DNA from 2 places in the Pseudoalteromonas luteoviolacea genome. Region 1 is predicted to be linked to the other one. Evidence: riboswitches for the same ligand, from Rfam matches in the RefSeq annotation. Region 1 holds a riboswitch; the other holds the start of a gene.

The links. Region 1 has a riboswitch for cyclic di-GMP ahead of S4054249_RS23255 (DUF4955 domain-containing protein). Riboswitches for the same ligand answer to the same signal wherever they lie in the genome.
Region 2: another riboswitch for cyclic di-GMP. It lies ahead of S4054249_RS26210 (cellulose binding domain-containing protein); the one in region 1 lies ahead of S4054249_RS23255 (DUF4955 domain-containing protein).

Annotation. Positions count from the first base shown of each region.
Region 1 covers NZ_CP015412.1:646,822-652,736, reverse strand. The annotation lists gene S4054249_RS23260 (hypothetical protein) at 1-41, opposite strand, end outside; gene S4054249_RS26745 (hypothetical protein) at 376-546, opposite strand; gene S4054249_RS23255 (DUF4955 domain-containing protein) at 652-2,883, opposite strand; cyclic di-GMP riboswitch class I at 2,971-3,069, opposite strand; gene S4054249_RS23250 (ATP-binding protein) at 3,345-4,604, opposite strand; gene S4054249_RS23245 (response regulator transcription factor) at 4,635-5,327, opposite strand; gene S4054249_RS23240 (DUF3019 domain-containing protein) at 5,338-5,706, opposite strand; gene S4054249_RS23235 (MipA/OmpV family protein) at 5,715-5,915, opposite strand, start outside.
Region 2 covers NZ_CP015412.1:93,978-99,892, reverse strand. The annotation lists gene S4054249_RS21190 (hypothetical protein) at 1-449, opposite strand, end outside; gene S4054249_RS21185 (nucleoside hydrolase) at 825-1,781, opposite strand; cyclic di-GMP riboswitch class I at 2,352-2,434, shown strand; gene S4054249_RS26210 (cellulose binding domain-containing protein) at 2,664-4,460, shown strand; gene S4054249_RS21175 (DUF1592 domain-containing protein) at 4,473-5,915, shown strand, end outside.

The DNA.
Region 1 (5,915 bases):
CAATGCTCATCAAAATAAGTAGACTTTTTCGGCGCAAACACACACCCACTCAAACCCAGTATAATCACTAAAACTAAACTCTGCTTAAAGCCTTTCAAAACAATCTCACATAATCTAATTGAACAATTAATATAGCAGACTAGATATACGGAATTTGTAACAGTGTGTAGCCTAATTAAGCAATAAATTAGGGATAGTGACCTGACAATATATTTAAAAAAGAATTTACACTCAGCAGGGCAGGGATGAATAAGATTGATAAACTTAAAGCAGTGAGCCAGAGTATTTATAGACAAGTACAGAAAGCCAACAACATTTAGACTAGTGGCTATAACGCTCGGTGCATTTCATATGCACCGAGCTTCACAACATAATTTATAGTGCGTCTTTACTACATAAATCCATGTTTGCTTTATCTTTAAGCTTTAAGCAATACATAGATGTTTCATTTACTTCAATACCATTAATCATAAAGCTAGAAAACCAGCCAAATACTAACGCTAAAGCCACGATTGCATACTTTTTATATGGAGGTAATGTTGTCATGTTTAATACCTTACTACTATTTTGTCAGCCTTCTATGCTGGCCAAATAAATCTTGAAAATAGGTGCCAACTGCCTGTATCCAGCTTGGTAGGCACCTTGTAAAAATTAGCGATATACGCGAACGTTTCTTACTTCACCTTTGAACGGGTATGTATTCTTTGGTGTAGAGCCGATGCTAAGTGGTACATCATTTTGCTTTGGTAGCACAATGCTCTTGCTACCCATTGACTGTCCATCAATGCTCAGTGATAAAACGTTACCCTCTAACTGCATTTCAAGTTTGTGCCATTTGCCATCAGCAAAGTTACCTGCGTTGACACCTTTACCATTGATACGTGCACTGATGACACCTTCTTTATTTACTTGGATGTAATATGCGTTTTGTGTACCGTAATTGCCTTTCGATAACATGAAACCCGTTTTAGTCGTGCTGAAATTCTCGTATCTAAACTCAAGCTCAATTTTGCTGAATTGGTCGATGTCACCGAGCTCAATGCGCTGATCAACGCCGTTAAATGTACCTTGATATTCACCATACACTTTGCCATCTTGCCCTTGACCTGACAGGTCACATACACTGCCTTTCAATGACCAAGCACCAATTAAATTGTCACCAGTCACTTTTTTTGCACAGCGGCGCTGCTGTAACTGTTGCGCGTATAAACTTTCGATATCAGTGTGACTTTGCACATGTGCTTGTGGCTTATCAGCCAAACTTGTGTCATATCTTTGCTGACTCTCAAAGCCATTGAATCCAGCGCCTTTTAAACCAACAACATATGGCATGATCACACGACCATACTTACTGTCGTGGCGCATAAACGCCCACTTATCAATTGACTCGTTTTGTGCTGTATTCGTGATGTTCCAAAACACTAAATGCTTAAGGTGGTTAGGCTGTGCACCGACAGAGCCGCCCATAAAGCCATAATTCCAACCGCCAGTACTGTTTTCAATTAAATTGCTGTAAGGCATATTGGCATGCAAGTTATGAAAGCGATCAGGTGAGTGTGTTGAGCCAGAAATTACGTTGCCCGCAGCTTTATGAGAAAAGCCTGCCGCATGCCAGTGCTCAGCTTGATCATCAATGTTTTGTGCCAAAACATGGGTCGATGCATTAATGTCTAAGCTGATATGACCTGGGTTACCAGTAAACGCTAAGTCTTTTAAGGTCATCGCGGCACTGTTTACCACAGAAACGCCTTGGTTTAAGTCGATAAACTCCACGTTTTTAAGCCATGCATGTGCAACACGAGAGAAACGGATAGCACTCCATCCACCATCATGTACACCACTTTTATGGTGTTTGAATGCTTCATGCCAATTACCTTGAATCGTCAGATTTTCAACACCGATATTTTGTACCAGACGCGCTTGTTTCAAACCCCAGTAACCATCGTTTTCAACATCATGATGGATAACCGCGGCGAATGTCACTTCATTATCTTCAATGGCAGTGATTTGATGAAACTCTTGTGAGCGAACCCCTTTTTTGATCATCCCCCACTTACCATCTAACTTATAAGGTGATAATGCTTTGGCAATCGTCTCTGTGCGAGGGTCAAAGCGAGACAGTTGTACCCACTGACCAACTTTAAGCAAAGATGTATCACGAACTTGCACAGAACGCGTAGATTGTCTTGGGTGGCTAGAAGTAATATCAGTAATAAAACGCTCTTTACTAGGAGAGGTTACCGACTCGCGTACACTTTTCACTTTAGGGTCGCGGTTAGCGTAGTTATAACCAATCTCAAATAGATAAGGACTTGTCCACATTTTATTTGGATAAACTAAATCTAAATGCTGGTCCATTTTTAAAATACTGAGCTGACTCTCACCACGCAATATCATGTTGCCACGTGATATCTTGATCGTTGCGCTTTCACGGCTCTTACGACCTTCAACAGTATCGGACTTATCTATGTCTGCAACATCAGACAATGTATTCAGGTCATACGTACCGTTAGGGAAATAAATAACTGCGCCTTTACCACCTTCATCAATATGCTTTTCAGCTGCCGCAATGGCATCACGTACTGCTTGTTTGTCAGAGCGACCTGGAGCGATATCTGCACCGTAACCAGTTACATCAAAAATACGGTAACCCAGTTCATTGACGTTCGGGATCGCTTGGTTCGAGAACTGATAGCCTGCGTATGAAAAGTTAGAGATGATCTGATCATCTGCTATTTGCGTGCTTGGATCTCTCAGATCTGATTGTGATGATCTAGATTCTAGGTAGCTATGCCAAAAATCGTTTGCATAACCCTGCATTGGAAACCAGCCTGTCACAGCGCATAGTGCTACAAGTAATGGTTTATTAGAAAATGTTTTCATATCTATCCTCAAATAACTACGTTTGTAGTGGTATTGAGTAGATCTGGCAGTCACATCCCTCTTGAATATTCATAGTATCCCTAACTATGAAGCAACCCCGCTATCGTGTGCATCGCATGAGTATACAATGCATTTAGACCGGAAGCTTTGCGTCCTAGGCTTTCACCTAGTTTGCCAGTAACTACAGTTTGTGTAAATTTCAGGAGGAATGTATAGGAAGGTTCCAAATTGGTCAATTATTAATTAGAGCAAAAATCCTAATTCGTTGTCCAAGCAGGAATTATAAATTATTAAAATTATATTACAGATAAAATATTCCCTTTTAAAGGTACCAATATCAGCGTATTAGGCACTGTTTTGTGTACAAAATAAGGGGAAATTGACCTATGAAAGCGCCGCTGCAGATCATCGCGATTACATTGGCAGCCACTGCATTGCACTAATAAGCGTAAAAACACTTTTTAAAGGGCTGGGATCCTAACGGTAATACAAGCGCCTCCTAATTCTGAGCACGCACCAGCTGATACTCGTCCTCGGTAACGTGTGATAATTTTGGCACTGAATGCTAAACCAATACCAAACCCAGCACAGTGCTGGCGGTTGAGTCTGACAAATGGTTTGAAAATATCATTCAGTTTACGGACATCAATCCCTTTTCCATCATCACTGATTGCAACTACAAATTCACTATTATCTTGATATAAGGTCACTAAACAGCGGCTATGCCCATACTTCAATGCATTATCAATAATATTAGAAATAGCCATAGAAAAATAACGTTGATCAACACTAATAAACGCCTGTTGCGGTGTGATATTAAGCTCAACAGCACCATCAAAAGAAACGTCAACTAAGTTACGAAGTACCACAGCTAAGTCAAGTGACTGTGGGTTGGCCTCATCTAAACTATGCTGCAACCTAGCAAAATCCAACATATGGATCAGCAAGCCTTCCATATCATCTAATTGCTGGTTTACGCGCGCTTCGTATTTAGCCCTAAGCGCTTCATCTTGTGTTTCGACAATGGTATCTAGGCCCATTCTTATTCGGGCCAATGGGGTCCTTAACTCATGGGATAATCCACCAGCAAGCAATTTAATATCATCCATGAGCAGATTAATCTTGTTTGCCATCTGATTAAATGACTGCTCAATATCTCGGATATACCAAAGCGTGCCCACCTTCAACCTGACATCTAATTGACCATCACCAAATTTGGCGGCTGTATCGCTTAAATGCATTAGCCGACGAACAAAAGGGGTTAAGAAAAGCACTAAAATGATGACGAGAAGAAGGTAAAAAATAAGCGTTAAAGAAAGGCGGTAATCATCCTGCTCAGTCCGTTTATCATACTGATAAACCAAAATATTCTGTTCATTAGTCAACAAGTGGACTTTCACGTGATCCTGCGTCTCGAGAAATACAGGCTCTTGTCTTTGAAGTTGCTGTTGTAATTGAATCGGCAAAGGGTACTCATTCATAACGTGAAGGCGCACAGATGTATTGCTATTATCCAAAATTGTCTGTTGAAGCTGTTTGTCAAAAACGAACTGACTTTCTTGAGATGCCATCATCTCTAGTAATGGCAATGCCAAAGAGAGCTGTTCTGATACATCTGACTGTGCAGACTCTTCTGAGGAATAAAGGACATCAAATACCTGGCCTAGAGCTATGCTTGCAATGAGCAGCACACTTACAAGCGCAACAACAAACCGCCACATTTTATATACACTGCCTTCTAAATAAATACATTACCAAGTATCCTTCGAAAGCTGATAGCCCTTACCCCAGACGGTGGCGATTTTGTATGGCGCCTCTTTATCACCGAGCTTTTTTCGTAAACGGGATACGCGTAAATCTATGGTGCGATCAAAGCCATCATACTCAAAGCCTCGCAGCTCCTGCACTAAATCCTGACGTGTTACGACGCTACCGGCATGCTTGGCTAGCACCCATAAGACATCAAACTCATTGCTTGATACTTGAATATTTTGACCACCGAGTAGCACTTGTCGATTACCCAAATCGACTTCAAGGGCACCTATCACTAATTTTTCATCATTAATTTCTGTTGTCACTGTGGCACGCCTCAGCAAGGTCCGCATTCTGGCTTCCAGTAAACGGCCTCTCACCGGTTTTGTTAAATAGTCGTCAGCACCCATTTCTAAGCCTAAGATTTCGTCAATTTCTTCATCTCTGGCTGTCAGCATTAAAATCGGCGTTTGCATTAATTGCCTTAGCGCTTTGCATACATCCAAGCCGTCCATACTGGGTAGCATGCCATCTAAAATAATGAGATCGGGCTTGGTCTTTTGAATCGCTTCAAAGCCAACTAACCCATCGTGATAAACATCAACATGGTACTGTTTTGCTCTGAGATAATCCGCTATCCACTGGGCCAACTCGATATCATCTTCTACTAAAGCAACCTTACACTGGCTCATCTACACATCCTTAAAACATTCTCCATCGTACCGCCTTGCTTTTTCTTTTTTTATAAATCCAAGCGTATTCTATTGTTTTCGCGAAGATAATTTTTTCACTGCTACTTTTTAGGCTGATGGCTAAATTATCCGTCATCATAATTTCATTTTGCCATTCTCCATGTGCAACATTTTGCCAGCAATGCAACTGTTGCTCGTTAGCAAATAAGCAGTAGTTACCGACACTGTTCACTTGCCAGCTAACAGAAACATCGACATAGCATTCTTGTCCCTGCTCCAGAGCAACGCATTGCTCAGGCTTAATGATAAACTGTGGCTCGTTAGAAGCTGCGAATGCAAGGGCTGGCGTAAGAAAAAAAACAGCAATATATTTTTTCATTTCGCCTCCTAAAACACGTAACTCATGGTGACGCTTATATGGCGACCAAGCCTACTACGATTGGAGATGGTGTTAAGCGCATCTAACGAATACGGACTATCATCTATACTGGTGGCGTAATCAGTCAGCCCAATGGCGCCATCAACCACCCAGTGCTTGCCAACAGGCGTAGTAAAACCCAGCTTTAATTTAATGTTCACCCCTCCGGA
Region 2 (5,915 bases), 550 kb from region 1:
GGTGTAAATGCGATTTTTCCCTCTCTAATGAAGCTTTTAGCAAACCCTTCACTTTCATTGAAACACTGAGAGAAAGTAGGCCTTGCTAAGCTACCTGAGCTTGTGCTTGCGCGGTTATCACCTCTGAATGTTTCACTGTATACAAAGTATTTATACATTGATACACCGGCCATACCTGGTGTAGAGCCTGCACCCGAATACGCAGTATCCACTTCAAAACATACCGATTCAACAGAATTAAAATGTTTAGAAATATCTACATATGCTTTAGAAAACTCAGATAAATAACCAAGTTTTTTATTCGCATCATCCAGACCACTTTTATCAGATTCAGAATAGCTTAATGGAAAAGGTGATTTAACAACAGGAGTTAAATTATATGTAGAAATTGAAGCTTGAGCTGAAACAGAAAAAATGAATGCAGAAGTGAAAATTGCTTTATTAAGCATGTGTCGTCCTTTTTAATATATAAAAGCATAGCCCCTCTATGCTGGGGACGGATTATATATATTAAAAATATCATGTCAAATAAAAAATCACTGAAAGAATAAAATAAAATCCAGAAATACCTTTTCAAATAAAAACCAACCTCTTAGTACTTAATAAAAACTACGCAAAATAGATTTTCAAACCACATTCTTTACGTTTTATTATATAATTTACAACTCACTAAGCAGCTCCTATTTAAGGGTGCCAAAAAAAATTTAACACCCTGCACTCTTTTAAATCTAATCTAATTACCATTAACGCTCTTAATTAGAACGAGTTTTAATGAATCGTAAAGAAGTAATCAGCTCTATTTCTTAAATGCCTGACCAGCAGGCTTAAGTGCTACAAATAGTATCGAAATATCGTTGATTAAATGCTTGAGGCTCAACATTAATTGCTATTGTTTGTTTTGGTCTAGTAGCCCACTCATCAATTGGAAAAACTCGGTCTGAACTTTTAAACAAAGTGTGACCTTTTGCAGGCCCATCAGTTATGACTCTTATACGCCCTTGCGTAGTTGTAAATATTTCCGGTGCAACCAAGTACATAATTGCCGAAGAGTCATGTACATAAAACCCATCTAAACCAAGGTCATCATTGTAGAAATTTGCGTAAAACCGTGTAATGTCATAGATAAATTGACCATACTTTACACTGCTAGTCCGCATTATCTCTAAATACGCATTTGACATAAAAGTTTGCTGTGTAACATCTAACCCAATCATGGTGACTGGCCAATCCGCATTGATAACAATATCAGCAGCCAAAGGATCTCCATATACATTTGCTTCAGCAAATGGTGTCAGGTTGCCTGTGTGACCGTTGTGCCCAAAGGCACCTCCCATGATAATGACCTCTTTCACCAACCCACAGATTTCAGGCGACTTTTGAATTGCCAGAGCTAAATTTGTGAGTCTACCCACTGCAACTAACGTGATTTCTCCTGGCTGATTTTTAATTGTTTCGATAAGGTAGTCATGTGCAATAAGCGGTGATATCTGCGTGTTTATAACTTTGGGTATTTCAATATTTCCCAGCCCATTCTCACCATGTACGAGGGTGGCGGGCTCTGTTTTCACTTGATCTAGCGGTATGTTAACCCCTTTAGCAACCTCAGCAGACATACCAAACTTTTGTTTTAAATAAAGCGCATTGTGCGTTGTGTTCTCTATGCTTGCATTGCCAAAAGTAGTGGTAATACCAACTACTTCAATATCTTTACACGCATGAGCGAAAAGCAATGCCATCGCGTCGTCAATACCAGGATCTGTATCAAATATTATTTTTTTCATTTCACTCCCTATAATTTTGGAACGATACAAATAAAACATAATACAATACAGGTAAGCATTTAACTAACAATTAACCGAGTTTACACCAGAAAATAAATCTCGTTGGCCCCGATTACCTGTAGAGTGTTGATAACCCAACTGCAGTAAGCACTCCTGAGATCCATATTTAATTAACTATCTCAGCTAGATTTTAAAGATATAGCCATACTCTCAGAATTGAGCTTGAGATTTAATGTGATCTAAAAATGTGGTACTTGATGAACATTTTGTGTTAACGATGAAAGAGCATCTCAAAAGCTAACTGTGGCTTATAAATGGCTTAGCCTCACCTTAGAATCATTTCTGAATGTACCTATAGGCTTTTTATCCATACGCAGTTCCCCCTCATTTCAAATTGTGCACTCAAAATACTACTTTAGTGCAAGACACTAATTTATAAAAACTTATTAGATAAAACCTGAGGCTTTTGTATGACTTTACAAAGCATCTTAAATTGAAATGTGCAAATACTGTGAAAGTTGCAGTTGGCGCTTTGCGGTTGTGGCGATTTTAAGCTAAGTTCCTTTAACAGGCTTAAAATAGCAAACCTTTTGAAAAAAAGGGACGCAAAGCTTCCGGTCTAAGGTGAAAACTAAGATAGCGGGGTTGCTGAATGCCAACGTTTATATTGCTCAAAATGTGCATACGGTTTTTTGTATGCGCATTGTGTGATCTATCGGTATTCACGCCGTTGGCATGTCATGCCATAACTCCAACCTTTGGTATTACCTTATACCTGATTATTGCGTTTGTTATTACCGCCTGTGAGCTCTGGTCGTTCGACTATTTAGCGAAGAACAGCAGGGAATAACATGTCAATTGGCAATGTTTCGGGGAATTTTCATGAGACAACACAGATACAATAGCAAGCAGCTCAGTTTTTTAAAAACTGGCCTCTGTTTGATGGTTTTGGGGCACTCGATACACGGCTCAGCCGCACAATGCGAATTCAATGTGAAAAATGAATGGCAAAGTGGTTATACAGCTGAAGTCACCGTGTATAACAATACTAACTCGGTTATAAACGGCTGGGAAGTTGGGTTAGAGTTTAACCAAGGCGAATCAATTAATAATGCATGGCGCGCCCAATTGAGTGGCAATGGCCCATATCAATTTAGCAACCTCAACTGGAATAGCACTATTCAGCCGGGCTCATCCAAAGCGTTTGGTTTTAACGTCCAAAAGAGTAATGGACAAGTCGCTAATGCACCAAGATTATTTGGTATTTGCGAGGGCAGCGCACAAAATGATGGCGTCAAGGTTGTGGCATCAGCGTCCGAAAACCAAGGCACAGCACCCACAACTATCAACTTTACCAGCGAAACGGCAAATTTACCGTCAGATAATGTCAGTTATCGCTGGGATTTTGGCGATGGACATAGCTCCAATGACATAAATCCGCAGCATATTTTTGAGCAAGCTGGGGCCTACTCTGTTTTGTTGACCATCAATGATGGAACGAATGATTATCCAGCAGCCCCAATACAAGTTACCATTAGTGAAGCTCAACCTGAATCTGCACAATGTGCTTTTGAAGTTGAACAAGAGTGGATCTCTGGGTTTCGTGGCAAAGTCACCATTACCAACACTGAAGAGATTGCCATCTCTGACTGGAAAGTACTCATGGCATTCGCCGACAACACCAAATTGACGGGCGTATGGCATGCTAGGCACAGTGGCAATAACCCTTATGAAATCATCAATGAAAATTACAATCGCACCATAAACCCGGGCCAGAGTTTAGATTTTGGTTTCAATGCACAAAAAGCACAAGAAAATGACGCACCAACAACGCCTTCCCTTGGCGGTTTATGTTCGTTAGACGGTGGCATTAATCACGCACCCTCGGCGATTGCATCAGCCTCTATCACATCTGGTGACTACCCACTAACGATTAACTTTAATGGTGATGAATCTTCTGATTTAGACGGTGATACGCTCACATTTAACTGGGATTTTGGCAACGGACAGACTTCAAGCGAACCAAACCCTGCTTATATTTATGAAGAAGCAGGCACATTTACCGTCACATTAACGGTCAACGACGGCGTTATAAGCACAATCAGTGACCCAATCACGATTCAGGTTTCAGTACCAGAAGCGCCCCCCATCAGTGCACCATTTGTGTTAGACCCTCAAAGCTCTCACCTTTACTTCGTGTCGACCAAAAAACAGCACCTCGTAGAATCACATACGTTTAACAACATCAGCGGCAGCATTACACCAGAAGGGGTAGCAAGACTGGCTATTGATCTCAGCAGTGTAAATACCGCTAATGCCACCCGAGATGGCAGAATGAAAGAGTTTTTATTTGATACAGAATCATTCCCAACCGCCGAAGCCTTGCTTGCGATCGACTATGCCGCACTCGTTGCACTTCCCATTGGTAGCACGGAAAAGCAATCCATCTCAGCCACACTCAACCTCACTGGCGTTATAAAAGAAGTAAACGCGGATGTTGTTGTTCAACGTCTTGCAAACAATAAAATTATGGTGCAAAGCCTAACGCCAATTGTGCTAACCGCCACAGACTTTGGCTTAGAATCTGGCATTGAAACACTCAGAACATTGGCAAACTTATCGGTGATCAGTTACGCAGTGCCCGTGAGTTTTAACCTTGTTTTTGAAGCGCAGCAATAGGAGGGAGAGAAGATGAAACGCAATAATTTAACACGCTTTTTTACCTTGACTGATAATTGGCCGTGCACGCCTAAAATCGCTAAGTTCGCTGCCTGTTTAAGCCTACTAACCAGTGCCTCTTTTGTTCACGCTGCACAGTGCTCTTTCACAATTCCAGACAATTGGAACAATGGCTTTAAAACCGAGATCGTCATTGAAAATCAGTCAGACCATAACATTAATGATTGGTCCATCGAGCTTACATGGGATCAAGGTATTTCACTGCAAAACAGCTGGAACGGCAATTTCAACTGCCATGATACAGGCTGTACCATTTCGTCAAAAAGCCATACCATACACGCCAATCAGTCATTTGGTTTAGGCTTTGTCGCCAATAAAAATGGCTTAACTGGTGATGTCACCATGACTTTAAGTGGTGATATTTGCACAAATTCAGAGCCCACTACGCCACCGGATGATGTAACTGAAACGGGTTTATGGCAACTCGATAGCACCATGTCTTTACTGAGTTATGTATCAGTAAAAAAAGATCACGTTGCTGAGTTAAATCAGTTTGTTGCACAAAATAATGATACCCCCGCCCTGTCTGGCAGTATCGATGCAGACGGCCAAGTTAAACTCGCAATCGATCTGAGTACCATTTCCACTGGTGTTGATATCAGAAACAGTCGAATTTTAGACTTACTTTTTGAAACGGATTTAATGCCCGTTGCTTATTTCAGTACACAAATAGACAATGCGCTTTTGAGCGATATGGAAATTGGCCAACCGGTTATTCAAAATGTGACTGGTGAAATAAGCTTACACGGTGTTAATCATCAGATGACACTTGATGTGTTGGTTGTCAAACTTGCTACCGGTAAAGTAAATGTCAGCTCACTTTCACCCATGATCATCGACAGTAAAAGCTTTGAAATGGATTATGGTATAGAAGCTTTACGCGTAGTCGCCAATCTCTCAAGTATTGGTGAATCTGTACCTGTCTACTTTAACCTTACTTATTTATCTACTGAGCAAGACAGTTTTGAACCGGTTGCAATGGCCGACAAACCCGCGGCCCCGACAGAGCTCAGTGCAAGTGTGCTGTCAATCGATGCCAAAGCGCAATTGAACTGGCGTGATAACAGCAATAACGAAACCGACTATCTGGTTCGCTTTAAAAGTTTAGATGGTCGTTGGCAAACTGCCGCTGAGCTTGCATCAAACTCGAGCTTCTATGAGTCTGGGTTACCTGAGTCAGGCGAATTTGATTATAAAATCATTGCGCTCAATAATTCAGTTCCCTCAGAGCCAAGTAATATTGAACGAATTGTCGTTACCCAAACAGATCCGATTGCCAGAGGTATGCAACTATACCAAACAGGGTGTGCTGGTTGTCATGGTTCAGAAGCGGGCGGCTTAGGATCATTCCCTGCGCTTGATACTGAGCGAGACATACAAACCATGATTGACACC